Linked DNA regions of Rudanella lutea DSM 19387. The main gene of each other region encodes a partner of the protein of the gene in region 2 in a complex. Links are inferred from orthologs where the notes say so. Each region holds a gene or a part of one and is shown on either strand. Other genes may lie near its edges. The genes, in order: RUDLU_RS0112645 and uvrB.

Region 1 (14,620 bases), 390 kb from region 2 along the record:
TTGTTTGACATTGATAAGCCAGCCAAGCTGCACACCGTTGGCAATATATTCCTGCATTTTGTCTTTTGCAGGAGCCAATACATCTGTTTTAGACATCAACTCAACAACAAACTCGGGAGCTACCGGTGGAAACCGCTCCTGTTCATCTTCGGTAAGCTCGTTCCATCGGGCATCGCTCACCCAGGCAACATCCGGTGAGCGGGTGGCTCCATTGGGTAGCTTAAAAGCAGTTGAAGAGTCAAAAACCAGTCCTCCATGTGTCTCCGACCAAGCGTCGAGCCGTGAGGTAATTTTAGTGTTCCGGTTTCCCGTTTTTCCGCCTGTATTGGGCATCGCTACAATAGTTCCGTCGGGGTTGCGCTCAAACTTAAGGTGGTCATTTTGACGGCAAAACTCGTAGAACGCCAGATCATCCATCTGGTAGTTAGCAAACTTGACAATCGTTTGCTGCACGTCTGGCATATTGGCAATACTCAGCGTCATGAATGATCTACGTTTATTAGTAAAGTTAGCATATTACCCTCACTCCACAATCCGCAGCTTGGCGAAGCTGAGCAGCAACGTTTTCTCGCCAGCCGTATCGAACTGAATGACGGCTTTGCGTTCGGTGCCGTTGATATCCATACTCTTCACCGTACCGAAACCAAACTTGGTATGCTCGACCTTCATACCCGCAGCCAGGTTAGACGTATCGCTCGGCACAAAACCGGCCGACGGTGTGTGTGCCACCGCAGGCTGGGGCGACTGTGTCCGGGCAGTTTTCTGCGCCAACGACCGCACAAAACTCATCGAGCCGGCCGTTGGCATCTCGTTTCGGTCGCGGTCGGGAATGGTACGGTCCGTCGTACGGCTGCCCTCGCGGGCGTCCTGCCGGGTAGCCCCGTAACCGCTGCGTTCGGTATGCGTCCGGGCCATTTTGAGGTGTCGCTGATCGACCTCCATCAGAAACCGGCTGGGCTCGCACATTTTTAACCGGCCATAATGGTAGCGCGACTCGGCATACGACATCGTCAGCCGCCGTTCGGCGCGGGTGATGGCTACATAAAATAACCGGCGTTCTTCTTCCAGATCCGCCCGGCTTTCGAGCATCATCTGACTCGGAAACAGCTCTTCTTCCAGACCCACAATGTGTACATTCTTGAACTCCAGCCCTTTGGCCGCGTGAATGGTCATGAGTGTCACCTTGTCGTTGTCGCCATCGTCCTCTTTCTCGTCGGCTGTGGTCAGCAAAGACACCGTTTGCAGGAAGGCGCTCAGGCTTTTGTCGTCGTTTTCGGGATTGTCGACAAACTCTTTGATCGCATTCAACAATTCCTGCACGTTCTCGTAGCGAGCCAGGCCTTCCACGGTTTTGTCTTCGTAGAGGTCTTTCAGCAGGCCCGATGCCTTGGCAATATGCGCCGAAACCTCATAGGCGTCTTTCTTGTCGATGAGCAGATTGAAGCTCTTAATCAAATCGGAAAATCCTTCAATGGCAATGGAGGCCCGCCCGGCAATATGCTGGCTCACGTTACCCACAATTTCCCAGATCGGTACGTTTTTCTCCGACGCCAGTACCGATATTTTGGCTACTGTGGTATCGCCAATACCCCGCTTGGGCAGGTTGATAATTCGTTTGAAGGCTTCTTCGTCCTGCTGATTGACCGTAAAACGCAGGTAAGCAATCAGGTCTTTGATTTCCTTACGCTGGTAAAACGACAGACCGCCAATGATCCGGTACTTGATGCTCAGTTTGCGGAGAGCTTCTTCAAACGCCCTCGACTGCGCGTTGGTCCGGTACAGAATGGCAAAATCGTTGTTGCGCAGGCCGTCCTGCATTTTGGCCTCAAAAATAGCCTGCGCCACCAGTCGCCCCTCTTCATTGTCCGACGACGCCTTGATTACGTCGATCAGGGCTCCCTCCGAGTTATCCGTGAAAACGTTCTTTTCGAGCTGATTCCGGTTGCGGGCAATCACCGAGTTTGCCGCTTCGACAATGTGCCTGGTAGAGCGGTAATTTTGTTCCAGCTTCACGATCTTAACAGCGTCTTTTCCGTAGTCGCGCTGAAAGTTCAGAATGTTCTCGATGTTGGCCCCCCGGAAGGCATAGATACTCTGGGCATCATCGCCTACGACGCAGATATTCTGGTGAACAGCCGCGAGCTTCCGCGTGATGAGGTACTGCGACACGTTGGTATCCTGAAACTCATCGACCATCACGTGCTGAAATTTGTGCTGGTATTTGTTCAGAATATCTAAGTGATCGCGGAACAGGACGTTGGTATTGAACAGCAGATCGTCGAAGTCCATAGCGTTGGCCGCAAAGCAACGCCGGGCGTACTCTTTGTAGATACGCCCCACCTCGGGCATCCGCGCCGATTCGTCGTCGGCCTTGATAACCGGATTGGCCAGGTAATCTTCGGGGCCGATAAGCCGGTTTTTGGCCGCCGAAATCCGGCTGAACACACTATTAGCTCGGTACACCTTATCGTCGAGCCCCATCTCTTTGATAATAGACCGGAGCAACGACTTAGAATCGTCGGTATCGTAAATAGAAAAATTGCTGGTGTAGCCAATGGCCCGGGCCTCAATGCGGAGGATCTTGGCAAAAACCGAGTGGAAGGTCCCCATCCAGATATTGCGGGCCTCGCTCCCGACCACCTTCTCAATCCGGTGCCGCATTTCGCCAGCAGCCTTATTGGTAAACGTCAGCGACAGAATCCGGAACGGATCGACCCCGTTTTCGATCAGGTAGGCAATCCGGTAAGTAAGCACACGGGTTTTTCCTGACCCCGCCCCGGCTATAATCATCAACGGCCCGTTGCCGTGGGTAACGGCTTCGCGCTGGGGGTCATTTAAGCTCGAAATATAGTCGATCATAGATAATGAAGACGCTGGAAGCTGAGTGGTAACCGCTTAGACCATAGCATCAGTCTAACGCCCAGGACTCAGTGTCCAACGTCCTTATATAACAATCAAAAGTACGAAATAATTTGGTTGAGGGCAGGTCTGAAAATTCGTATCTTTGACTTACACAGAAGCCACGCAACGTCATGATTACCCCCACTCAATCTGTCCTATCGTTCCCTTCTAATCTACAGACCGTAGCCGAATTTGAACTATGGGAGCGGCAGCACATCCACGAAGGCAGCTACGAGTTTGTTCGGGGGCGAATCATTCCAAAACCCGCCATGAAACAGGACGAGTTTTACATAGCCGCTTTCCTGACCCGGCTTTTCACACGCACCGAAGCGTACCAACAAGGCCACGAATTACTCCCCGAAGCCGATTCGTACGTGGACGGTGTCCGTAAGCGTGTCCCTGACCTCGCTTATTTCACCGCCGATCAGCTATTAGCTATTCGTCGGGGTGGGCGGGTCAGTACCCGGTTTGCTATAGAGATCCTGTCCGATTCTGAATCCTTCGAAGACGTTGTGGAGAAAATTCAGGACTATTTCGACGCCGACGCTCAGTTGGTATGGTACATCGTCCCCAACAAGCAACGGATCTATGTGTACAACTCCCCAGATGAGTCGAAGGCTTACAAAGGATCGGATCTCATTTCGGCTTCAGCGGTAGTACCGGGGTTTGAGTTTCGGGTTGAGGAGTTGTTTGGGTGATTACTTTATTTCTATCGAAAGATGAAAAATAGAAAAGAGATTGAGGATCAAATTATGTCTGTGAAACGTAATATCAATCTTGTCATAAATTGGATTGAAATATCAAAGTATACTGCTTCACTTGCCAATAAGATCAAAGATAAGGAAGCAGAGAAACAGTTATTAGAGAGCAAGCTCCAAGAGTTAGAGAATCAGTTAGCTGCTTTGCGTGCTGATACTTCCTCAAAGTTGCCTAATTTAAAAAAAGCCAACCAACACCCTAAAAACCAAAGGCTTAAGGCAGACCGGGCACTTTATTTCACAGGAGTAAAGTTTAAAAAGAGCGAGAAAATTGGTATAAAGGTTGATGGTAATTATAACGTTATTTGTAGCAACAGTTATAGTAGGGACTTTAATCCAAAACGCTTACGAAAAGCCGGAGGAGAAATTGAAGAGTATTTACGCTTACTTCTTGCATTAAAGACAAAAGCTATTCAAAGTAGTGCAAAAGAGTTTAGGGCTCTTTCTTTAAAGGAAGAAGCCAACGGCCTGCAGCCTGTACCAAGTCCAGTTACCTCAAAAGGCCAGCCTAATAAATTAAAGAATAATGTAGACCAACAAAGCCAACTGATTGTAAAAAGCCACAAAAAAGCTAGCAAACGTGTAGCAACTCAAAAAGACCCTACAGACTACTCATCATTAATAAAGTTTAATGAGTTTGTAAGGTCGACTATAAAAATTGAAGAAAAGCTATCTCTGCAAACCCTCAACTACTACCGCACACGTTATGACTTGTTTATCATAAATATAGACACTAAGCACTTAACAAATCTATTAAAATATAAATATAATTTATCAAAATTCAAACTTGAAAAATGGGTAAAAAAGCAGGAAAGTAAAAGGACAAATCAATCCTATTCGCCAAGTATTTCTGATACGACATATCCTGTTCCAGAAATTGCGTTATCAATACCATGGAGTCAAATTACATTTGATACCGGCTTTTTTAAAACTCATCAATACACCATATCCCTCCCCCGTTCTCAAAAGTCTTTCAATCAGCTTAAACCATATTTATCAGTTTTCAGGAACACCAGTCTGGAATTACGCGTCGACCCAAAAACGCAAAAAGTCCTTGAGGTTAAAAATGCCGAAGTTCTCGACCAAGTCTTCGACCGGCTTGAGATTGAGCAGGCATTGACCAGTGCCGACATCAAAAACCCCGACTACTTTGCCCGAACGCTTTTGGGTCGTTGGAGCAACGAGCGCCTGATTCGGGCGTATGCACCTGAAAGCCGCTCACTCTACCTGAAACATCTGTGCGGGGCCTACTCGTCAAACTACCGAATCGTACCCGTACGGGAGCACCGTCGTAATGAAAGCAACGATACCGTTACGACCGAAGATGCCTTTCTGTTTCCCATCCACGGCCATCGCTACGTGTATATTTTGTGGGAAAGTGTCGAGGACAAACGGGCTACGTATGTTTTTCGCTGTACGCCCAGCAACTATGCAGCCGCCGTTCAAAAAGTGTTTGATTACGTAGCCTCCGACGAAATCACAAACAAACGCGATCGTTTGCGTCAGGGCAACGTCGGTTATTTCAGGGGTTCGGTAGTGGAATATTGGCAATCATTGAACCACAACGACCTGAACGACTGGAAACGACGGCTTACCGAAACCTGCTGGTAGATATTGACTGCCGGGTTTCTATATACTCTCCAAATCAACGCCCATAACATCCGAAACCGTCCCTACCGTCGTATTCCCAAAACACCCGCCAGGCAGGGGTAATTGACTGATACATGGCGTTTTGGTAAGTACATCTTCTAAGCTCAGTACACATTTTTTTGCGCGCACGTGCAACACCAACGTATTTAGGTTGTCTTTATTTTGAATTCGCCCCGCTTCGGCGGTTCGACCCTCAACCGCTCCGGAACGATTGCTTGGAAACGAAACTGTACATAGACCGAACCGTTGACCTTGTTGAACGCTGCAAGCTTGGCGAGCGCAAGGCCCAGTATGACTTGTATCGCCAATACGCGAAGGCGATGTACAACGTCAGTCTGCGAATCCTGAACCATGCGGCCGAGGCTGAGGATTCGTTGCAGGAAGCGTTTCTGGATGCTTTCAACCACATTCACTCCTTCCGGGGGCAGAGTACATTTGGCGCCTGGCTGAAGCAGATTGTGGTAAACCGGGCCATCAACCACCTCCGGAGCAGGCGGGTTGAATTTGTCGAACTCGATACCACCCGTACCGGCACCGACGAGTCGGCCGAGTCGCTCGACTGGGCGTCGCCGGAGCCGTACGACGAAACCGAGATCAATTTCGATGTGGAGCGGGTACGCAAGGCGATGCAACAACTGTCGGAAGGGTACCGGGTCGTATTGTCGCTGTATCTGTTTGAAGGGTATGACCACGAAGAGATTGGTCAGATTCTGAACATCAGCGAAACTACATCCCGAACACAGTTTATGCGGGGGCGGAAACGATTGTTGACTGTATTGGCCACCAATGAGCAAGACTAACAAAAATGTTGACACATGGTGAACCACTACAACTGGAGAATTTGACCTATGAAAAATAACCTTGAACGATTTATCCGCGATAACCGCGAAGATTTTGACGCCGACGAGCCTTCCCTCGATTTGTGGGCACGCATCGAGTCGGGCATCACAATCCCGGACTCGTCGGCGAATCAGGACCATGCAGGACCGGCCAAAGCGGGGCTTCTGGCCGACCTCATGACCGAACCCGTACAAACACCCCACAACAAGCGCCCGTTTGGGTCTGTGTACCGGGGGGGCTGGCAAAATACGTTGGGCTTCAACCGCTGGATGGCGGCCTCGGTAGCCGTGCTGTTGCTGGTAGGTAGCTTTTGGCTCCTCAACTACCGCTACGGCGTGGCCGAACAACCCGAGGTGGTAGCCGTGAGCCCGACATATGCCAAAGAGTTTGTGCAGTACACCCGCTTAGTCGACGCCAAGCGTGAGGAGCTGAAGTCAATGACAGCCAGTAACCCGTCGCTCTATGAGGCCTTTGCCAGCGATTTGAGCCGCCTGGAGCGCAATTACCAGAATCTGAAGGCCGACCTCCCGGCTACCCCGAACCAGGAAGTGCTGGTGCAGGCCATGATTCAGAATTTACAATTACAGATTGACCTCCTGAATGAACAGCTGCGTGTAATTCAGCGCATGAAAGGACAAAACAACAAGACAAATGAAAACCTTATATAAAGTAGCGTACCTGTTGTTGCTGCCGCTCTCGTTGGCAGCAGCCAACACCCCAATCGAAGACGGTCAGGGGGCCATTGAGAAAAAGAGAACCGTCATCAAGATGTTCGATGTGGACCAGAAAGACAAGCTTCTGATCGACAATCAGTTCGGGCAAGTCAACGTGGATCTGTGGGATAAAAACGAGATTCGGGTCCAGATCGTGATTACGGCCAACGCTAGCACCGACAGCCGCGCGCAGGATTTCCTGAACTCAGTAGAAATCACCGACAAGCGCGACGGCGACCAGATTACCCTCAAAACGGAGTTGCAGAAACAGTCGGGCAGCTGGACAAACTGGGGAAATGGCAATGGCGAAAAGAACTATGTCCGGATTGATTACACCGTGCAGATGCCCCGCAACAACGCGCTTACGGTCCGTAATAAGTTTGGTAACACCCACGTGGCTACGTTCCAGGCTCCGCTGAACATCTACACCCGCTACGGCAACTTTACGGCCCAGCAACTCAGCGGACGGCAAAACGACATCGATGTGGCTTTCGGCAATGCCGACATCCGCAACATGGACGCGGGCAAACTCGCCATTGCGTACTCGAACCTCGAACTCGACAAAGCGAATGTGCTGGTTCTGAACAACAAGTTTGGCAAGCTGAAAATTGGTGAAGTAGGCAAGATCGACGCGAACATCAGCTACTCAGGTGCCCGGATCGGCACCCTGCGGGAGTCGTGCAAAATGAAGCTCGACTTCTCGGGCGGGTTCCAGATCGAACAGCTCAAATCAGCCGACAACGTCGATATTCAGGCCAATTATTCGTCGGTAGCCCTGCCTATCAATGCCGAAACCGGCTACGACTTCGATGTATCGGTAACGTACGGCGGGTTCAAATACCCCAACGGTCAGAACCTCCTGCTGACCACCCAGCCTAACGACGAAAACCGACCGGGCAAAAGTCGGCAGTACATCGGTAAAATTGGCCGGGGCTCCGGGCCTCGCGTACGGGTCGTGTCAAAATTCGGCGACGTTACCTTTCGGTAGTCAGCATCGTTCGGGGTTTGTCGCCCTATCGGTTCCAAACAAAACGAGCAGCCTGAGGCTGCTCGTTTTGTTTGCTTAATCGGTTAGTAATTCGATTACCTCGCGGTGTTGCGGATAATGCCGGAGCAAGTCGGTCCGCTCGGCCATCTCGAAGTCGGCAAAGTCAAAGCCCGGTGCTACGGTACAACCTACAAGCGAGAAAGAAACGCCCTCGGCCGGTTTCGACCCGAACCAGCAACCGGCCGGTACCACCGCCTGAAACACCTCGCCCGCAGCCGGGTTGTTTCCCAGTCGGATCACCGACAAAGCCCCGGCCGGGTCGATGACGTACACGTTCAGCGGGCCACCGGCGTAAAAATGCCATACCTCATCGGCCTGAATCCGGTGCAGCGCCGACCGATGGTGCCTCTCCAGCAAAAAGTAAATAGCCGTACTGAACGCCCGCCCCCCCGTAAACCGGGCGGGCAGAGCCTCGTGCGCTATGGTTTCTGCCGAGCGGTAGGTCTCCGCAAAGTAGCCCCCTTCGGGGTGCGGCTGCATGTGGTAAGCCTGAACAAAATCGTGTGCAGTCATAAGAAAGGAGCCACAAACGGCACTCATTCACCAACCGGCAAGCCGGCCTTTTATACGTTAGTTATTCGCCTTTACCACCGTCGTGAAATCGCGCGACTTCAGTGAGGCACCGCCAATCAGGCCGCCATCTACATCGGGTTGCGAAAACAACTCGGCCGCATTTTGAGCGTTGGCGCTACCGCCGTACAGAATAGAGGTATTCTGGGCTACCTCTTCACCATACTGACTCGCCAGGTGTTGGCGCAAGGCTAGGTGCATATCCTGCGCCTGCTGCGACGAAGCCGTCAGGCCCGTACCGATTGCCCAGATCGGCTCGTAGGCAATCACAATGTTGGCAAACTGCTCGGCGCTCAGGTGAAACAGGCTCTCGGTGATTTGCGCTTTCACAAAACCGATATAATCACCGTTTTCGCGCATATCGAGCGACTCACCACAGCAGAAAATAGGCTTCAGGCCGTTGGCCAGGGCTGCATCAACCTTAGCGGCCAACTGTGCGTTAGTTTCGCCAAAATACTCCCGGCGCTCGCTGTGCCCCAGAATGACGTACTCAACCCCGATCGACTGCAACATCGACGCGGCCACTTCGCCCGTATAAGCACCTGAGGCTTTTTCGTGGCAGTTCTGCGCGCCCAGCGAAATACGCCCCCCGGCCGGGATATATTGTTTCAGGGTGGTCAGGTACACAAAGGGCGGGCAAAGCACCACCTCGGTATTCCCGGTCACCTCGTCTTTTACCATGTTTACAACCTCCGAAACCAGCGCTACAGCCTCTTCGTAGGTCTTATTCATTTTCCAGTTACCAGCAACTATTCGCTTCCGCATATTCTTGATAATGTTTGAATTCCGCGGGCGAAATTAGTGGATTTCACCCACTGCACACCGGGTTTTGGCACAAATACACCGTTCGTCGAAACATTCTGCATTAATAGGCTATTTTTTAGTAAATTTCCCATGTAATACAAACAGTTATGAAAGTGCTTTTACTGGTCATGGGTTGGCTGTTTTGTCTCGGTAGCTCGGTACAGGCTACCCCCGACAAACACGTACCCGATAAAGATCGGTTTGGCTTTTTTTTGGCGGGAAACCGTAGCTGGGCCCGCATTCCGTTTCAGCTTCACTCCAACCTGATTATTATCCCGATCCGGATCAATAATTCCGACACGCTACGCTTTATTCTGGATACGGGCGTCAGCAGCACCATCGTAACCGATCCGAAAGCCATCCGAAACCAGAAGCTTCGGTTTACGCGTAAGGTTAAACTTGCCGGAGCAGGCGAGGGTGGCAATCTGACGGCTTCGGTAGCCATCGACAATCAGCTCAGTATTGGCTACCTACGGGCCAATCGCCATAACATTGTCGTGCTTGATGAAGATGTGCTGAAACTTTCGGAATACGTAGGCGTGCCGATTCACGGCATATTCGGATACGACCTGTTCAATACGTTTGTGGTCACCATCGATTTTCAGCTGCACGAGATCACCCTCACCCGGCCCGATAAATACCGCTATCGGCAGCGGCATGGCGAGAAATACCCCATTACCATTCAGGATACCAAGCCATACACCGATGCCATGACGCTCGTGGAGGGCAACCGGGTGACACCCTTGCGGGTCATTCTGGACACGGGCGCGGGGCACGCCCTGCTCCTCGACCGTACGCGCAACCCCGAAAACCTGCCCCTCCCCGACCGCATTATCCGGGCGCAGCTGGGCCGCGGGCTAAACGGCGTGATCAACGGCAGTATGGGCCGGTTACCCAAAGTACGCTTTGGCCGCTATGAGCTCGACAATATTCTGGCTTCGTTTCCCGACAGTGTGGCGTTTGGCACTAAACTGACCAACTCACCCGAGCGTGTAGGCAACGTGGGCTGCGAACTCCTCCGACGATTTAAAATTACCTTCAACTACCGCGATGGGTTTATCGTGATGAAGCCGATCCGGCGAATTATGAAGGAAACGTTTGAGCACGACATGAGCGGCCTGGAGCTCAAAGCGCGGGGCGAGAGCTTTCAGAATTACTACATCGGTCGGATTATTGAAGGATCACCGGCCGACTTGGCCGGACTGGTTGAGGGCGACGAGTTGTTGCTAATCAACAACACGGCGGCCCACAACATGAGCATCAGCGATATCTACAAGCTCTTGCAGCGGGGCGAGGGCAAAGAAGTAACGATGGTAGTGCGCCGAAAAGGGCACATTGCGCTGGCTCAGTTTGTCTTGAAGCGCGTTATTTAAATTAAAAACGCCGGATGCTCGGCACTGGGCGCTCATCTGTAAGGTTTACAGGCAGGCGCTCAATGCCGGGCATCTGGCGTTTTCTACAACAGGAAAACCAGCAATCGGAGGCTGGTACTACCTGATTACTTCGGCGAAACAACAATCCGGCCCGAAAGCGTACCGCGCTCGGCAGCCTTCAGCAGGGTGGCTTCAACACCATTTTTGTTGATCGTCTTGATAGCAGAGGTGGCTACCTTCATGGTAATCCACTCGCCCGTCGACTCCATGTAGAAACGCTTCTTCTGGAGATTCGGGAAAAATTTACGCTTCGTTTTATTGTTGGCGTGTGAGACATTGTTCCCTACACGCGTGCGCTTACCTGTTAATTGACAAACTCTGGCCATGACCGTTGCTATTTTCCTTTTGAGGGCGCAAAGATGGTGAATTTCCTGATAATCTGCAACTCAAGGCTGTATAAAACGAAAAAGACGTTGGAATGCTGGACGTTAGGCAGCATCCGGGCAGCCGTTGACCCGTAAATCACCGTCTTTTGTCCCCGCTGTTTATGTCGCCGTAAAACTTCCAGTTCGCTTTATGGCTGCGGTTGAGCGGTTGCCCGGTCAGAATAGCCCGAAGCATTTCGACCGGTAGCGAATTTTCCTGCATCACCGCATCATGAAACTGCTTGTAGGTCATTTTACCACTGTCGACCAGCTCTTTCTTGAGGGCGTAGAACTGAAACCCGCCTGTCATGTACGCCAACTGATACAGGGGCTCATAGCCTCCCACAAATGAACGGCGCACCTCCCCCTCAGCATTGGCCCGCTCGTGCCCTACCCGATCGACAAGGAAATCGATGCACTGTTGGGGTGTCCACTTGCCCAAATGGTAATTGAGCGAGAAAATGATACGGGCACAGCGGTGCATCCGCCAGAACAACATACCAATACGGTCTTCGGGCGACTGCGGGAAGTTCATGTCCCACAGAATCATCTCCCAATACAACGCCCAGCCCTCAGTCCAGAACGGCGTGCGGAAGCGCCGGTATGTTTTGTAGCGGTTGTTCATGAAACCCTGTAAATGATGGCCTGCAATCAGCTCGTGGTGTACGGTCGAGCGCGAAAAATGGGGGTTATTGCCGCGCATACTCATCAGCTTCTCTTCCTGACTCATAGCGGCCGTCGGGTACGAAATCAGCAGTGTCTCGCCCCCCAGAAAAAACGGGCTGAACCGTTGCCGCTCGGCCGACATCATCATCATCCGCCAGGTTTCCTCGGCAATGGGCGGAATGGTAATGAGGTCTTTGTTTTTCAGAAACGCGATGGACTCATCGTAGAGCCGCAGAATCATTTCGGGTTGTTTCCCAACTGGTACCGCGCTGTTTTTGACTTTTTCCTGAGCGGCTTTCCAGTTGTCGCCGAAACCCATGTCGCGCGACGCCCGGAGTAGCTCACGGTCGCACCAGGCAAACTCCCGGTTCGCAATTTCGATCAGATCTTCGGGCGAGTAAGCGATGTACTCAAAGGCCAGCTGTCGCACAATCTCGTCGCGACCAACGGGCGTACCAACAATGCCGCTGCCGTCGTTGGCCGGGGGCGTAGCGGCTTTAGCCTTCTGGGCAAAGAAACGCGCATAAGCTCCCAACAGGCTATCGGCACGCTCGTAGGGAGCAGGTATCCACCACGTAAACTGCGGATCGTACTGGTTGTAGAACTCAAACACACTTTTCAGAGCCGAGCGAAGCCCCTGAGCGGTTCCTTCGGCCCGTTGGGCAAGGGCTGCCGACATGGGTCCTGCCTTCTCGACTGTTGCGCGCGTTTCGCCGATTTGCCGGGCCAGCTTCGCCAAATCGGCGGCTACCTGCTCACTATTGAGCGATGCTCCACGCCGACGTACTTTTTCGAGCGCGTAGATCCCCTCAGCAAACGGAAACCAGGGCTTAATCTGACCTACCTCGGCGGCCTCTTTAGCCAGCTCAGCCTGCTCGACCAGCAGACTCCGGCGAAACAGTAGGTAATCAACCTGACTACCCACGGGCATTTTATCGAAATCAACACGATCGAGTTGTTGCAGATAATCGGTGGTGAGCCGCTCAAACCGCTCCCGGCGTTCGGGGGAGTTCTCAACGGTGTAAAACCGGCTCAGGCTCCCCTTATCAGCGGCATACTGCGTCATGAGGTGGTGCATGTCGCTCGTTTGGCGATACAGCGAAGAGACAGCCTGAGCGAAACTGGGAAGAAGGGTGGCAAGACACAGCACCCCACTAAGAAGCAAACGAATAGCCATACGTTTAGGAATCAGAAATGACTCCTAAAATTAGGCTGTTTTTTTAAACCCATAGGGGCAGTGTCGGCAGCCGTTTTTGCAGCAGTAACCCCGCTTAAGGTGATAAGCGGCCGTAAAAACCAGAAAACCCTCGGGCGTATAATAGTAATCCTCGTCCTTGAGGCCCGGAACTGTTCGCTTCTTCTGGCGGGTGGACATTAGAAATTGGGGGTTGCTAAAATAGATTGTAATTTTGATGGCAACCCTTTGTTAGGCTATATGGTTGTCAAAAAGTAAAATTGAGCCACTTTAAGGCCTTAATTTTAATCGTAAATTCATGGAAACTACCCTGTCCACATCACTCAGCCAGCAGGCCATTGATCGCGAAGAACGTTATGGCGCTCACAACTATCACCCACTCCCGGTGGTCCTGTCGCGGGGTGAGGGTGTCTTTGTCTGGGATGTCGAGGGAAATCGGTATTACGATTTTTTGTCGGCCTACAGTGCGGTTAGCCAGGGGCACTGCCATCCGCGCATTATTGGCGCCATGATGGAGCAGGCCGGTCGGCTCACACTCACTTCTCGTGCGTTTTATAACGATCAGCTGGGCGTGTGCGAGAAGTTTCTCTGCGAATATTTTGGCTACGACAAGGTACTGATGATGAACGCGGGCGTGGAAGGGGGCGAAACCGCCCTGAAACTAACCCGCAAATGGGCGTACAAAGTGAAGGGTATTCCGCAAAATGCAGCTAAGGTCGTGTTTGCCGAGGGGAACTTCTGGGGGCGTACCATTGCGGCTATCTCCTCCTCCAACGACGCCAGTAGCACCAACGATTTTGGCCCTCTGCTCACCGGCTATCTGCAAGTGCCCTACAATGACCTGCCTGCTCTGGAAAGCCTTTTTCAAACCGACCCGAACATTGCGGGTTTCATGGTCGAGCCGATTCAGGGCGAAGCGGGCGTGGTAGTGCCCGACGAGGGCTACCTGCGTGGGGTGCGCGCGTTGTGTACCCGCTACAAGGTGCTGTTCATTGCCGATGAAGTACAGACCGGCATTGGCCGCACCGGCCGCCAACTCGCCTGCGACCACGAAGGCGTAAAACCCGACCTGCTGGTGCTGGGTAAAGCCCTGTCGGGCGGAACCATGCCCGTATCGGCCGTACTGGCCAACGACGAGGTGATGCTAACCCTCAAGCCGGGTGAGCACGGCAGCACCTACGGGGGCAACCCGTTGGCCTGCGCCGTTACGATGGCAGCGCTTCAGGTAGTGCAGGACGAACAATTGGCCGAAAACGCCGAAGCGATGGGGCAAATCTTCCGGGACCGGATGAATGCCCTCCGCGCCAAATCCGATCTGATTACCCTTGTGCGGGGTAAAGGCCTGCTCAACGCGATTGTGATTGCCTCACGGCCAGCCTTCGGCGACCAAACCGCCTGGGAGCTTTGCCTGCGCCTGCGCGACAATGGTCTGCTTTGCAAGCCAACCCACGGCGACAAAATCCGGTTTGCGCCCCCCCTCGTGATTACCGAAGAGCAGATGCACGAGGCCTGCGATATTATCGAGAAAACGGTGTTAGCTTTTTGAGTAGCGGATTCGTTTTTCGACAGGATTTACGAGATTACAGGATTGGGCATCACAAACAGAAGCCCGCTGGTCTACTTGTAGCTTGTTCTTTGGCGCGAATGGACTTGACATTTTGAAAAACGGGTTGCAGA
Region 2 (14,491 bases):
GTTTGGCGGCACCACCGGTAACATTACCAACGTGCCGCCTTCAAAGCTTTTCTTCAAACAACTGAACATTTTCGGGAGCACCATGGGCAGCGACGCCGAGTTTGCCGCCATGCTTGCCTTTGTCAATCAACATGGGCTACAACCTACCGTAGATGAGGTGTTTGCCCTAGCCGATGCCGAGCAAGCCCTCCGAAAAATGGAGTCGGGTAAGCAGTTTGGCAAAATTATTCTGGCCACCGAGTAAGGTTTTGCCTACTTTTTTTGTATGAGTTGTACACATAATGGGCAGTTATCCACATCAACCCTGTGGATAACTGCCATTTTCTATGGAAATAGAGGAGATTAAGCACCATCAATGAAGGTACGGACACTTGTAGGAGCAAACCCTGCCAAAACATATTGCCGCCAAACGCGTTGCTATACAAGACAGCCGCCCGGCTCCTTTGTTGAGGAGCCGGGCGGCTGTCATTTTAACACCTTGAGTCAGACTCAGGCCTTCTCCTTCTTCAACTTATCGCGTAGCTGAAACAACTCGTCGCGCAGGCGGGCCGCTTCCATGAAGTCGAGTTCCTTTGCGGCTTTCTCCATGCGGGTTTGCGTCTCGCGGATGAGCTGCTCCAAATCGCTTTTGCCCATGTACTGCACCACGGGGTCGGCGGCAATCCGAATTTCTTCGGGCTCCACATAAAACTGCTTCGGCTTCGAATCGGCCACTTTGGTTTGACCCAGAATCGACTCGCGCGATTTGAGCACCGTAGTCGGCGTAATACCGTGTTCCTCGTTATACGCCATCTGGATAGCCCGACGCCGATTGGTCTCGTCGATGGCCTTCTGCATGGAGCCCGTAATGGTATCGGCATACATGAGCACCTTACCGTTGGCGTTTCGGGCGGCCCGGCCGATAGTCTGAATCAACGACCGGATGTCGCGCAGGAACCCTTCTTTGTCGGCATCCATAATCGCTACCAGCGACACCTCAGGTAAGTCGAGACCCTCGCGCAACAAGTTTACCCCCACGAGTACATCGAACGCACCGAGCCGGAGGTCGCGCAGAATCTCGACCCGATCGAGGGTTTTGACCTCGGAGTGAATGTAGCGGGTTTTGATACCCACCCGCTCCAGGTACTTACTCAGCTCCTCGGCCATACGCTTGGTAAGCGTGGTCACCAGCACCCGCTCCTGCCGTTTGATGCGGGCGTCGATTTCTTCGAGCAGATCATCAATCTGGTTCAGGCTGGGGCGTACCTGAATTTCGGGGTCGAGCAGTCCCGTTGGTCGAATGAGCTGCTCAACCACTACACCCTCACTTTTGCGGAGTTCGTAGTCCGATGGCGTAGCCGACACGTAAATGGTTTGGCCGGCCAGATCTTCAAACTCCTGAAACGTCAGCGGTCGGTTATCCATGGCGCTCGGCAGCCGGAAGCCGTAGTCGACCAGGGCGGTTTTGCGGGAGCGGTCGCCCCCCCACATGGCCCGGATCTGCGGGATGGTCACGTGGCTCTCGTCTACCACGAGCAGAAAATCGTCGGGGAAATAATCGAGCAAACAGAACGGGCGTTGGCCGGGTTTGCGCCGGTCAAAGTAACGCGAATAGTTTTCGATGCCGGAGCAGTAGCCCAACTCGCGCATCATTTCGAGGTCGAACTCCGTACGCTCTTTGATACGCTCAGCCTCCTGCTCGCGAAACTCGCTCTCGAAATACCGAATCTGCGCCACCAAATCGTCCTGAATTTCATGAATAGCCCCATTGAGCGTGTCGCGGCCGGTCACAAACAGGTTGGCCGGAAAAATGGTCACCAGCCGCTCTTCGGAGATTTTTTTACCCGATGCCGGGTCGATCCGCTGAATAGTTTCGATTTCGTCGCCGAAGAAGATAATGCGGTAGGCAAAATCGGCGTAGGCCACAAATACGTCGACGGTATCGCCTTTGACCCGAAAGTTACCCCGTTGAAATTCGCCCTCGGTACGGCTATACAGAATCTCGACGAGCTTATGCAAAAACTGGTTGCGGCTCATGGTCTCGCCCACCCCGATCCGAACCACGTTGTTTTTAAACTCTTCCGGGTTGCCCATACCGTAAATGCACGACACCGACGCCACCACCACCACATCGCGCCGGCCACTCATCAGAGCCGACGTAGCCGCCAACCGCAGCTTGTCGATTTCCTCGTTAATGGCCAAGTCCTTCTCGATGTACGTATTGGTGGTCGCGATATACGCTTCGGGCTGGTAGTAGTCGTAGTATGAGATAAAGTACTCGACGGCATTGTTGGGAAAAAACTGTTTGAATTCGCCGTAGAGCTGAGCCGCCAGGGTTTTGTTGTGGCTCAGTATGAGCGTAGGTCTATTTAATTGCTGGATCACATTGGCTACTGTAAATGTTTTGCCCGACCCCGTGACCCCCAGCAATACCTGAGCGGGTTCACCTTCCCGAATCCCTTTGATCAGTTCGCTAATTGCTTTGGGCTGATCGCCGGTGGGTTGAAATTCAGAAGTTAGTTCAAAGTTCATCAGCGTTGGTTGTCGTTCAGCCCCGCTTTTCGTTCGCGGGGAGAATCTGGCTAATTTACGAAAAAACCCCTTTTTTGCCAAAGGGGTTTTCGAAATACGGGCACCGTACCGAGTGGCCTGGCTTCCTTACCAAAACCTTATTTTCGACGAACCAACCCATCTGCCGACGCGCATTGGCATCAGACGGGTAAACAAATAGTAAAGGTGGTCCCCTGCCCGGCGGTGCTTTCTACATCCATAGTGCCTCCGTGCCCTTTGGTCACAATATCATAGCTTAAACTCAGGCCCAGGCCGTTTCGGCTTTTTGCCGCTGCGCGCTGATCTCGTCACGTTGTTTCTGAAGCAACCCATTCGCTTTTTGTTTGTGTCGATTGTTTCGGAACAGAATCAGGGCAATCAGCTGGAGCAGCGGGTAATCGATGAGAATTTGTACGCTGATCGCAACAAGATTGAACGCTATTTTAACCGCTTAAAACAGTATCGCCGGGTAGCAACTCGCTACGAAAAAACAGCCGGCAGCTTCTTGGCGATTGTTCATATGGCTTCAAGTATGATTTTGTTGCTCTGATTGTCCACACACTCTAAAGGTATAAAACTTAAGTAAAAGCATCACTCATCGACTACCAGAGCCAGCAGCCCGCCTTTTACGGCCATGCGTGATACCTTCCGATGGGGCAGGTTGTCGGGGAGTTGTACCTCGCGCCATTGCCTGGTTTTAGCGTCGAACGACCAGAGCTCGGTGCCCCGGCTTTCGAGCAGGGTGCCGGTGGCTGTCCAGGCGTTGTAGTGTTCGCAGTCGGGGTCGCTTTCGGTCAGGTCGCGCACCTGTCGGCGGGTAGGATCGTACAGCCGGATCAGCCATTTCGGGCCCACCTGCTGCACAAAACTCAGGGCTTTTCGGCCCGGCACCGGGTGCAGCGAACGGCCAATTTGCGTGGCCAGAACGGTATCTTGCCCGGTTTTGAGATTTTTGTAGTGGAGCGTGTTTGGTTCGCCAGGGCGCGGGGCTGCGAGCACAAACAGGGCCACCTCGGTTGGGCTCAGCCAGGCCTGATACCCAATTTTACCTGTTTGCTGCGACGCCAGAATAAGGGCCTCTTTGGTCGGGTCGGCGAGGGTATAGCGTACCAGATCCTGATCGCCGTTGGCTTTGCGCTGCACAATGCACGACAGGTACGTGCCCCCCGGCACCACCGTAGGCGAATACTCCAGATCGGGCGTGCGGGTGATTTGGGTACGGGTGCTGGTGGGCACATCGTACGCCCAAATGTCGGTTTGCCCGTCGGGCATCATCGAGGTGTAATACAGCCGGGATTGCGTCGGATGAAAAAACGGCTGATTATCATAACCGGGCTTCGCCGATATGTTGCGCGGATTCGATAGGGTAACCCGACCCGCCTGCTCGCTCAGGTCGAGCAGATAAATGTCGGTGCCGGGTTGGGCGAGAGCCGCCACTGCCAGTAAGCAAAGAAAAGAGGTGAGTACCGGTTTATGCATGAGCGGGGGGATACGTTTAGCGGTTTCGAGGGTAGGGCAGTTTACGTGCATTGTCCGAATGAGCAGAGCGCCATCAAGTAGCCCTCAACGGCCTCCTGACTGCCCATTCGTACTCACTAGCTGGGCCGACCAGGCAGGCGGCTCCACACCCAGCAGATGCCGCACGAAGAAATCCCGGCGTTTGCGTTCGCCGTACTCACCGCCCATCGAATGCCCCATGTTGGGCACCATCAGAAAATCAAAGTCTTTGTTTGCCTTAACAAGCGCATTGACCAGCTGCATGGTCGAGGCCGGATCCACGTTGTCGTCTACTTCACCCAGAATCAGCAATAGTTTACCCTGAAGCTTATCGGCATGAGTCACGTTCGACGACTCGGCGTAGTGCGGACCAATGGGGTAGCCCATCCACTGTTCGTTCCACCAGATTTTGTCCATCCGGTTATCGTGGCATCCGCTCGACGACACCCCTACTTTGTAAAATTCCGGGTGAAACAGCAGTCCCCCCACTGTACTCTGCCCGCCCGCCGAGTTGCCGTAAATACCCACGCGGCTCAGGTCCATGGCCGGGTCTTTGCGGGCCGCAGCCTGCATCCACCGAATCCGGTCGGGGAAACCGGCATCTTTCAGGTTTTGCCAGCAAACGTCATGAAAGGCTTTGGAACGGTGCGAGGTGCCCATACCGTCGAGCTGCACCACAATGAAGCCCAGCTCGGCCAGTTCGAACATACCCCGGGCGCGTTCGCCGGTGATAAATGATTTTGGGGCAAACGCGCTGTGCGGACCGGCATAGATGTATTCAATGACCGGGTATTTCTTTTTGGGATTGAAATGGGTGGGCCGAACAATTACCCCCCAAATATCGGTTTTGCCATCGCGGGCTTTCGCCGTGAATACTTCCGGGGCCCGCCAGCCTGCCTGCGCATAGGCCGTGATGTCGGCTTTTTCCAGGTTCATCACAACCGAGCCATCCCGCGCCGAGCGTAGCACGGTAACCGGGGCCATATCGACCCGCGAGTAGCTGTCGATAAAATACTGCCTGTCGGGTGAGAAGGTAGCTATGTGGTTGGCGTTTTCGGGTGTAAGGGCGGTCAGGCCGGTGCCGTCGAAATTGATGCGGTAATACTGAACGAAATACGGGTCCAGCTTCGGATCAACGCCCCCGGCCGCAAACAGAATGGTGCGGGCCTGCTCATTCACCTGAATCACATTGCGCACCACCCATTCGCCTTTGGTGATCTGATTTTTGACCGTACCGGTCGTTCCGTCGTAGAGGTACAGATGATTCCAGCCATCGCGCTCCGACATCCAGATAATCTCGCGCCCATCGGCCAGATCCTGCCGGAACCGCTTGCCATCATTGCCCACCGGCAGGTAGTAGAAAAACGTTTTGGGCTGTTCGTCGATAATAGCCCGGGCCTTGCCGGTTACGGCATCAACCTCCAGCACCCGGTACACCTGATGCCCCCGTTGGTTGTATTCGAACGTAAACACCCGGCTATCGGCCCGCCATTCGGGGCGGGTCAGTTCGTATTGCTGCTTAAACAGCGCATCATCGACCACGATGTGTTTCCGCTCCGAAATCAGAAACAGATGGGGTGTTCGCACGGGCAGGGCATCGCCCGGTTTCAGGTATTCCCGGCTTTCGAGTTTGGGTTGCAGCTGATCGTCGGGTGAGGAGCGCACGAAATAAATCTGTCGCTTCTGCCCAGGGCGTACTTTGTTAGCTACCAGCTTTTTCGAGTCGGGTGACCACTGTACGTACCCGGAGTAGTACTCTCCCTCGGCCCCATCAAAACTCAAGGGTATTTCCTCCTTCGTGTTGACCGACCGGATGTAGAGATTATGATTTTTGATAAATGCCTGCCAGTTGCCATCCGGCGACGGCACTGGTCGGTCGGTTTGGTCGCCCCCTCGTTCGCCCCAGTAACGTTCCCGCAGAACCGGCACCGGGTCGTTTTTAGTCAGGGTATTCGTGGTCAGATCAAACGACCAATTGAAGTCGTACGCCCGAAACCGAATGTTGCGGTCGCCGGGGCCGTACACAAAGGTCGAAAAAGGTAATTGATAAGGCTCCGTCGGTTTATTGATCGCCTGCGCGAGTTGGCGGGCCAGTTGCTCCTGATCAAACGCGGGCTTTTTGGTCTTCTGCGCCGGATTGACCGCCATAAACTCCATACCGCGTGGGGTCTGCATCGAATACCAGGCCAACTGCCCACTCTCCGACCAGGTTACCGTTGCCGGTGCGTAATAGAGCTTGTTCATGGCGGCCCTGAGCCGGTTGGCCCGCGCGTAGTCTACCAGCCGACCCTGCGCGAGAGCAATGGAAACAACCCATAAACAGAGTAAGCCCGTGTACAGAAAGGGCCAAGTAAACAAACGTGTCATAACCGGAACAAGGCAGAGTTGCGTAACATCTGGCAAAGTAAGAATTTACCCGGTTCACTCCGCCTTGTTCCGTTCATTATCGGGCAACCAGCCGCCCCAACGACCGACGCCCTCCTTACTCCAGCTCGCGCTTGAGCATCAGCAGCAAACCACGCGACCCACCCCCGTAAATTTCGGTATCAACGGTCGATACCAGTTCCCAGCCCTCACGGCCCAACTCATTGAGTTTATTCGTCAGCGCCTGCTCATCAACCCGGCCACCCCAAAAGCCACCGGCTTTTACGTCCAGAATACGGTACTCAAATTTTTTCATTGTACGATCGTTTTGAACACCCAATGTAACAATGAACAGTGGACAGTGAACAACGAACAGTGAACAATGAACAGTGAACAATGAACAGTGGATAATGAGTAATCAGGCAAATGCCTCATTATCCACTATCCATTACTAATTATCCATTATCCTACCGGGGGCGCGAGCGCAACAACCCCTCGGGTACGCTCAGCTCGCCCGTGTGCGGGTCAATGAGCCCATTGCGTTCGTCCTCGATATTGGTGGCCTGCGTGTACACATCGCCCGCAATCGACCTTGCCCGGAGCTCTTCTTTAAACTGCCGGATTCGGTCGGCCCGATCGTCGGAATCGGTTGGGCCGCCATAATCGGCAAAGCCAAAGCCGCCCCACTCGCTCACAATCAGGGGCACCTGTTTGCGAAAAAAGAACGGGTCGCCCACTACCAGCGGATGCACGGCTACGCCTTCATTGTCGCCCCGTTCGAGCCGGTCGAGCAGGGTACGCCAATGGTCGATTTCGGGCGTGTAAAGGTGCGCCGTGAGCAAGTCTGACTTCAGCCGTCCTTCGAGCGAAATGTGCTTCCAGCCATCGTTATCGACCACCAGAAACTGCGGGTGGTTAATGTGCATGTAGTGGTATGTATCAATAATATACCGCTGGGTGTCGGGATTAGTGGCAATGTCTTCGGCCCCCCAGTCTTCGTTGTACAGGCTCCAGATTACCACCGATGGGTGTGTTTCGATCAGGGCCAGCATCCGGTCGAGTTCGGCGCGGTGGTTCTGCCGGCTTTGCGGATTGGAGCGGTGCGGACTCGGTACTTCTACCCACAATAGCAGGCCCAGCTCATCGGCGAGGTTGTAAAGGCGGGGGTCGATACCGGCAATATGCACCCGGACCAGGTTACACCCCAGCTTTTGCATGGCGTAAAAGTGCCGTTCGATCTCCTCAAACGTAGAGGTGCCGGGCTGGTACAAAATCCCGTCGAGATACACCGACTTGCCATTGAGATACACGCAGCAACCCCGAGCCTCCACTTTGCGCAGGCCAAAATGCGCTTCGATCTGTGAGGTATGCCCCGCTTCGTCGATCAGTTGCGCTACCAGCCGGTACAGGTGCGGGTCGTCAGGCGACCAAAGCCGGGCCTTGGGCAGCTCCACCACCACGCGCTGGTTTTTCTGGCCTGCTTCGAGCCGTAACGGGAAGTCTTCGGTGGCCAGCGGAGCGTCGGTATCGGTACCATTTTTTTCAAACACCCGAAGCCGTAGGGTGTACAAACCGGGGTCATGAATCCGGGTGGTCAGGTTGAACCGCACCAGTTCATCCTCCACAATACTCACCACCCCCACCCGCGACCGCAGCCGGTTTCGCTCCACGGTTTCGAGCCAAACCGACCGCACCGCACCCGTGTACGTCTGGTACCAGATTCCCCCGCGCTTGTACACCAGCGACTCCTGCTTACCTCGAGGTATGTCGGCATCCATCGTATCGGCAATGCGCACCGTCAGCCGGTTATTGGTGCGCAGGAGATTGTCGCCCAACTCGTACGAAAACGAGGTGTATTCGCCGTAGTGGATATCTTCGTTTTCAACTGTTCGCAATAGCTGTCCGTTGAGCCATACCCGGGTTTCGTAGCCACAGGCCCCGAAGGTGATCTGAAACAGGGTCTGGGCCAGGCCCGTTCCGTTCTGGTCGCGCTCGGGCAGGGTAAAATCCCGCTCGTACCAAACCACCACCTTATCGTGCCAGGAGGTTGTTTGCACCTGCTCATGCGCCTGCCGGATATGCTCTTCCACCGAACCGGGCCAATGGGCCATGTGCGCGTACGTATGCCCAAGGTGCCAGTTTTCGCGCAGCCCCCGGTCGTCGATATCCAGCGCAAACCGCCACTCGCCATCGAGCAGCATATAGGTATTGGGCCGCAGCACCGCCCTGGGCAACGGGTTGATGGGTTGCGCCCGATGGGCATCGGTATGGCTTTCGGTGAGGTTGAAATTACAATAGGTCGGGTGCATAGGTTCAGTTGGTTGAGCAGTATGCCTTGTTTAACGCCCTATCGGAGCCTCAGTTTATCAATTGACCAAAAACTGATTGAATGTGCTTTTGCCCCCGTTACCTCGTTCGGCTGGCAAATCTTTTCGGGGTCCGGTAGCCGATAAGAACGGTATCGTTTTTAGTTTTGGTGAACGAGTGGCGCGTCAATCGGCCTGCCACCCAACCACTACCCTATTTTCCCGTATGAACTGGCTTACTGACAAACGAATTGTAATCATTGGTGGCACCACCGGCATGGGTCTTTCGGCCGCTCAGGCTTTTGTGCGCGAAGGCGCCCGCGTGGTGGTGGTTGGGCGCAACCCCGAAAGCTGCACGGCCGCCGAAGCACAACTGGATGGCAACGGACTGGCCATGTCGGGCGATGCCGCCGACCCCAAAACCGCCGTTACCGCTATCGACCTCTGCCAGAATATCTTCGGTGGGTTCGATGGGCTGTACCACGTAGCCGGGGGCAGCGGTCGGCGCTTCGGCGACGGCCCCCTCCACGAGCTGACGATTGAGGGCTGGAACGCCACCATCCAACTGAATATCACCTCGCTCATGCTGTCTAATCAGGCCGCCGTGCGGGCCTTTCGGGAGCAGGGTCAGGGGGGGGCTATTCTGAACATGGGCTCTGTGCTGGGTTACTCGCCTTCGCCCAAGCACTTCGTAACACACTCCTACGCAGCGGCCAAGTCGGCTGTTATTGGCTTCACCCGGTCCATAGCCGCCTACTATGCCGCCGACAATATTCGGGTCAATGCCCTGTTGCCCGCCCTGGTCGAAACCCCCATGTCGCAGCGAGCCACTACCGACGACGCCATCATGTCCTTCGTAAAAACCAAGCAGCCGCTGGAAGGGGGCCGCATTGGCCAACCCGACGACCTCGACGGGGCTGCCGTGTATTTTCTTTCCGATCAATCGCGGTTTACAACGGGGCAGATTCTGACCATCGACGGCGGCTGGGACCTCAGCGAAGGCCAGTATTAGCCACTAACCCAACGCCCATTTACCGAAACCGACCCGTTGTTCGTTGTTTATTTGGGGCGGCAGGATGACGGAGCGCCCCAATTTACGTATAACTAATGACGCACCGCCAACTACTCCATCAAAAGAAACCGACAACCTCAGCAAGAAACGATCGGGCATAAACTATCGAATGACACGTATCCTGGTAATTCAGACCGCTTTTATTGGTGATGTAATTCTGGCCACTGCCCTGTTGGAACAGATCAGGCAGCAACGGCCCGAAGCTCAAATTGACATGCTGCTGCGAAAAGGCAATGAAAGCCTGCTGGCCAATCACCCGTTTCTGCACTCGGTTCTGATCTGGGACAAAAAAGGGGGCAAATACAAAAACCTCTGGAACCTGCTGGGGCAAATTCGCCAAAACGAGTACGATGTGGTAATTAACCTGCAGCGGTTTGGCGCAACGGGCCTGCTTACGGCCCTCTCAGGAGCGCGCCAAACAATTGGGTACGACAAAAATCCGTTCAGCCGGTTTTTCAAATACCGCATCGAACACCGCATTGAGCCAGGTATTCACGAAGTTGACCGCAATGCCGCCCTGCTTGGTCCCATGGGTATCGGCACGTTTGTGGCACCCCGGCCCCGCCTGTACCCCAGCCCGGCCGACCGGCAGGCCGTTGCGCCGTATCAGGAGAAGCCTTACCTCTGCATTGCTCCTACCTCGGTCTGGTTCACCAAGCAATACCCAGCCGAAAAATGGGTTGAATTTATCCGGCAAAACCCCGCCGATACAACCATCTACCTCCTCGGCGCCCCGACCGATATCGACGCCTGTGCCTATATTCGGCAGCAGGTGCTTGCTACCCACCCCCATGTGCAGAACCTGGCGGGCAAACTTTCGTTTTTGCAGTCGGCCGCACTGATGCAGGGGGCCATTATGAATTACGTGAACGATTCGGCCCCGATGCACCTCTGCTCGGCCGTCAATGCCCCCACCACGGCTGTTTTCTGCTCCACGATTCCGGCCTTTGGGTTCGGGCCGCTCGCCGACGATGCCCGGATTGTGCAAACCCCCGAACCCCTCGACTGCCGGCCGTGTGGCCTTCACGGGTACCGAGCCTGCCCACTGGGGCATTTCCGGTGTGCTACTACTATCGAAATAGCCTCTAACCGATAGAGAATAGAATTCATCTAACAATTTTACCGTTTATACAGGCGGATAAAAACGTTGTGGCGTAAAATTTTATACTTTGTATGAGACTTTTGACCATACATAGTACCAGTATTATTCGCCATGACAAAACTATCTTCTATCAGTCGGCGCGACTGGTTACGCGCCAGTGGCCTACTGGCAGCCGGTCTGACCAGCTTCGGCAGGCCCCCACTCAGCATGGCCGCCCCCCTCGCGGGTAGTCAGCAGGCCTTCGCGCGGGAGTTCTACCTGACGGCTCCGCCCGAGACCATGCCGAAGCTGAAAGCCCGGCTTATGGCCAACGAAAATCCCTACGGCATATCGCCCAAAGCCCGCGAAGCTCTGGTAAAAGCCGTAGACCTGAGCAACCGCTACGCCTGGATGGAGTTTGGCGAACTGGCCAACCGCATTGGCGAGCAGGAAGGGGTGGCACGCAAGAACATCCTGTTCAGCCCCGGCTCGTCGGATATACTGATGGCTGCGGCTGCATACTACACCCAAAACGGCGACCCATCGAAACCCGGAACCATTCTGACCTGCCGCCCTACGTACGACGATCTGCTGGAACGGTCTGAAGCCTTCGGGGCCAACATTGAAGCCGTTCCGCTTACCCCTCAGTACGAGTACGACCTCGACGCCATGAAGGCCCGCATTGGACCCAATACCAAAATGGTGTACATCGTGAACCCCAACAACCCAACCGGCACCATTGTGAATCCGCAGAAACTCGAAGCGTTTGTGCGGGAGGTAGCGCCCAAAGTGCCGGTCTTTCTCGACGAAGCGTACATTGATTTTCTGGCCCCGGCCGAACGCCCAAACACCGGCAAGCTGGTTGCCGAGGGCCTGAACGTGATTGTAGCCCGGACGTTCTCCAAGATTCACGCGTTTGCGGGATTACGACTGGGATATGGCCTTGCCCAACCCGAGGTGCTCAAAGCCCTACGCCAGTACACCAACAATAATTTTGGGGTCAGCATCACCACCCTCATGGCCGGGATTGCCGCCTACGAAGACCGCGAATGGCAAACCTACTGCCGCACCGAAAACGCGAAAGTGCGCGATTACACCACCAAAGCCCTCAAAGGCATGGGATACGAGGTAATTCCATCGTACGCCAACTTCCTGTTATTCCCGATCCGTATGAAGCCCAAAACGTTTGAGAACCAGATGTGGGCAAACGGTATTGGCATTCAAACCCGCGAATTTGGCGGGCAACCCTGGTGCCGGGTAAGCATTGGCACACAGGCCGAAATGGAGGCTTTTCTGGCAGAGTTTAAGAAAGTAGTTGGTTAACCCCGGTCCGACGCGGGCCGTTAGGGCTCGCGTCAGACCCCTACCCCTTTTTTATGACCCGACGCGACTTTATCAATCGGACCAGCGCTGCCTACGCGGGCCTGTCGGCCTGGGGCCTGCTGCAACCAGCACCCGCTCAGGCGTTCGACCTTCCTCCCCTCGACTCGGCACAGGGGCGAAAAGTGCTTATTTTGGGAGCCGGGCTGGCGGGCTTATCGGCCGCTTACGAACTCGGCAAACTGGGTTACGACTGTACCGTACTCGAAGCACGCGCACGTTCGGGCGGCCGGGTCTGGACGGTACGGGGCGGCACCACCGAAACCGAACAGGGTGGCCCTACCCAAACCAGTCAGTTTGCCAATGGCCTCTATTTCAACGGAGGGGCAGCCCGCATTCCGCACAACCACCAGCTCACACTCCAGTACTGCCGGGAGCTGGGGGTGCCGCTCGAAGTGTTTGTGGGTGCCAACGAAGCCGCTTACCTGTTCAACGAAAAAGCACAGGGCCCGCTCAACAACCGCCGGATGCGGATTCGGGATTACCACAATGACATGCGCGGCTATACTTCCGAGCTGCTGGCCAAAGCCCTTGACCAGTCGGCGCTGGATGAGAAGCTAACGAAAGAGGACATTGAAAAGCTGATCGACTTCCTAAAGAACGAGGGCGATCTCAACACAGCGCATCTGTACAAAGGCACCAACCGGCGCGGCTACAAAATAGATCCCAGCCGCCCCGTGTATGCCGACGGCGGCCCCGGTGCCGGTGCTAACCCCGGAACCCTCACCGACCCTTACGGCCTTACCGATCTGCTCCGGTCGGGCTTTATGCAGCCCGTGTTTTACAACGTGGGCGAGTACACCTACGAGCAGCAAACGACGCTGCTGCAACCCGTGGGGGGGATGGATGCCATAGCCAAAGCCCTCGAAAAGAAGCTGGCGGGCAAACTGGTGTTCAATGCACCCGTGAAGCAGTTGCGCAAAACCGAAACCGGCGTGCGGGTAGTGTACGAACGCGACGGCAAACCCACCGAACTAACGGCCGAGTTCTGCGTATGTACCATTCCGTTACCCGTACTGAAAAACATCGACTCCGACCTGTCGGGGCCGGTGAAGCGAGCCGCCGATTTTGTACCGTACATCAAAACCGGCAAGATCGGGCTCCAGTTTAAGCGCCGGTTCTGGGAAGAAGACGATGGCATTTACGGCGGCATCTCGCGCACCGACATGGACATCAACCAGATCTGGTACCCGTCGTTTGGGTTTATGGGGGGCAAAGGCGTGCTGATCGGGTACTACAACTTTTATAGCCGTGCCGAAGCCGTAGCCAGTTTGTCTGTTGCCGAGCGGCAAAAGATAGCGCTGGAGCAGGGAGCCAAAATCCACCCGCAGTACCCTACCGAGTTTGAAAACAGTTTTTCGCTGGCCTGGCACCGGATTCCGTACAGCGAAGGAGGCTGGGCCTTGTACGACGATGCATCGCGCCGGAAGTTCTACCCCGCCCTGCTCGAACCCGACGGCAACATTTACTTTGCCGGCGAACACACCACCTACCTCACGGCCTGGATGGCAGGGGCCTTTACCTCGGCCCGGCGCGCTGTCGATGCTATTCACAGCCGGGTGGGCCAATATACCCAAAAGTAAGGCTACGCTTCGGCGGCCTCCCATATTTTACGTCCAATCATGCAAACCTGAATGTCTATGAATCGTCATTTTCTCTCCTTTTTGTTTGTGCTGGCTTCGGCCATAGCCACCAACTTTTTTGCGCAGCGCGTGTGGGCGCAGGCCCCGGCTCCGGGCGTTATGACGGCAACCGACGTTGCCACCATCAAATCGATCAAGATTGGCAACCTCGACAAAGACACGTATTTCAAATCGGGCAACTTTATTCTGGATCGGTACGAAGAACGCCCGCCCTATGTGTTCAATTACAGCGACGGTATCAGTCGGAAAATATACCTCTACAAGGTGTATGCCGCTGCCGACACCAGGGAGCTGGGTTTGCTGGCCGTTTACCAGAACGGCAAAACAGGCGACCTGAAACCCTTTGTGATTCCGGGTGCCAATGCCGACCGTAAAGCCTGGGATCTGTACATCGACGACCTGAAGTACGTAGGCGAAAAAGAACCCGGCCTGATGTCGGCGCTGGGGTTTGTGCTCTCTCGTGAAATGGCCACACTACTGGCCGGTGGAGCCGGTGCCAAAACCGACGACGGTAAAAAGAAAGAGGAGTATAACTTCTGCTTTGCGCCCGAAGCGCCCGTAACACTCCCCAACGGCACGACCAAAGCCATTGCCGAGCTGAACGTGGGGGATGTGATTT

What was found.
Region 1: the proteins of uvrB (region 2) and RUDLU_RS0112645 are in contact, whole or in part, in a crystal structure (PDB 7EGT), measured with the Thermus thermophilus proteins. The link is inferred for Rudanella lutea DSM 19387 from one-to-one orthologs. Residues at the interface, in WP_096411307.1 of Thermus thermophilus: Glu23, Leu25, Arg26, Asp27, Gly28, Glu29, Arg30, Phe31, Arg55, Glu326, Asp327, Phe328, Glu379, Ser382, Gln383, His398, Gly400, Arg401; in WP_096412145.1 of Thermus thermophilus: His654, Arg656, Phe657, Gln666, Asp668, Glu669, Lys680, Arg681, Leu682, Ser683, Lys685, Tyr686, Ala687.

Annotation. Positions count from the first base shown.
Region 1 is NZ_KB913013.1:3,069,771-3,084,390, forward strand. The notes cover bases 192-3,232. They hold RUDLU_RS0112645 (ATP-dependent helicase), read right to left. Parts: upstream 2,860-3,232; coding sequence 523-2,859; downstream 192-522. Other genes in these bases: RUDLU_RS0112640 (Uma2 family endonuclease), read right to left, coding at 192-483; RUDLU_RS0112650 (Uma2 family endonuclease), read left to right, coding at 3,033-3,232. In the rest of the region: more of RUDLU_RS0112640, read right to left, coding at 1-191; more of RUDLU_RS0112650, read left to right, coding at 3,233-3,599; RUDLU_RS0112655 (hypothetical protein), read left to right, coding at 3,621-5,270; RUDLU_RS0112660 (RNA polymerase sigma factor), read left to right, coding at 5,525-6,109; RUDLU_RS0112665 (FlxA-like family protein), read left to right, coding at 6,158-6,817; RUDLU_RS0112670 (DUF4097 family beta strand repeat-containing protein), read left to right, coding at 6,801-7,850; RUDLU_RS0112675 (cupin domain-containing protein), read right to left, coding at 7,926-8,423; tpiA (triose-phosphate isomerase), read right to left, coding at 8,481-9,245; RUDLU_RS0112685 (aspartyl protease family protein), read left to right, coding at 9,392-10,657; rpmB (50S ribosomal protein L28), read right to left, coding at 10,783-11,043; RUDLU_RS0112695 (DUF885 family protein), read right to left, coding at 11,180-12,925; RUDLU_RS30020 (C1orf53 family protein), read right to left, coding at 12,956-13,123; rocD (ornithine--oxo-acid transaminase), read left to right, coding at 13,242-14,489. UniProt on the Escherichia coli protein: A helicase with DNA-dependent ATPase activity. Unwinds DNA duplexes with 3'-5' polarity. Translocates on single-stranded DNA with 3'-5' polarity. Initiates unwinding more efficiently from a nicked substrate than double-stranded DNA.
Region 2 is NZ_KB913013.1:2,678,221-2,692,711, forward strand. What follows is about bases 1-2,912. They hold uvrB (excinuclease ABC subunit UvrB), read right to left. Parts: upstream 2,512-2,912; coding sequence 490-2,511; downstream 1-489. Other genes in these bases: RUDLU_RS0111040 (zinc-binding dehydrogenase), read left to right, coding at 1-244. In the rest of the region: RUDLU_RS0111055 (TolB family protein), read right to left, coding at 3,121-4,008; RUDLU_RS0111060 (S9 family peptidase), read right to left, coding at 4,093-6,393; RUDLU_RS0111065 (DUF4177 domain-containing protein), read right to left, coding at 6,509-6,706; RUDLU_RS0111070 (glycoside hydrolase family 2 protein), read right to left, coding at 6,858-8,699; RUDLU_RS0111075 (SDR family NAD(P)-dependent oxidoreductase), read left to right, coding at 8,923-9,708; RUDLU_RS0111080 (glycosyltransferase family 9 protein), read left to right, coding at 9,878-10,864; RUDLU_RS0111085 (pyridoxal phosphate-dependent aminotransferase), read left to right, coding at 10,982-12,172; RUDLU_RS0111090 (flavin monoamine oxidase family protein), read left to right, coding at 12,226-13,812; RUDLU_RS0111095 (Hint domain-containing protein), read left to right, coding at 13,870-14,491. UniProt on the Escherichia coli protein: The UvrABC repair system catalyzes the recognition and processing of DNA lesions. A damage recognition complex composed of 2 UvrA and 2 UvrB subunits scans DNA for abnormalities.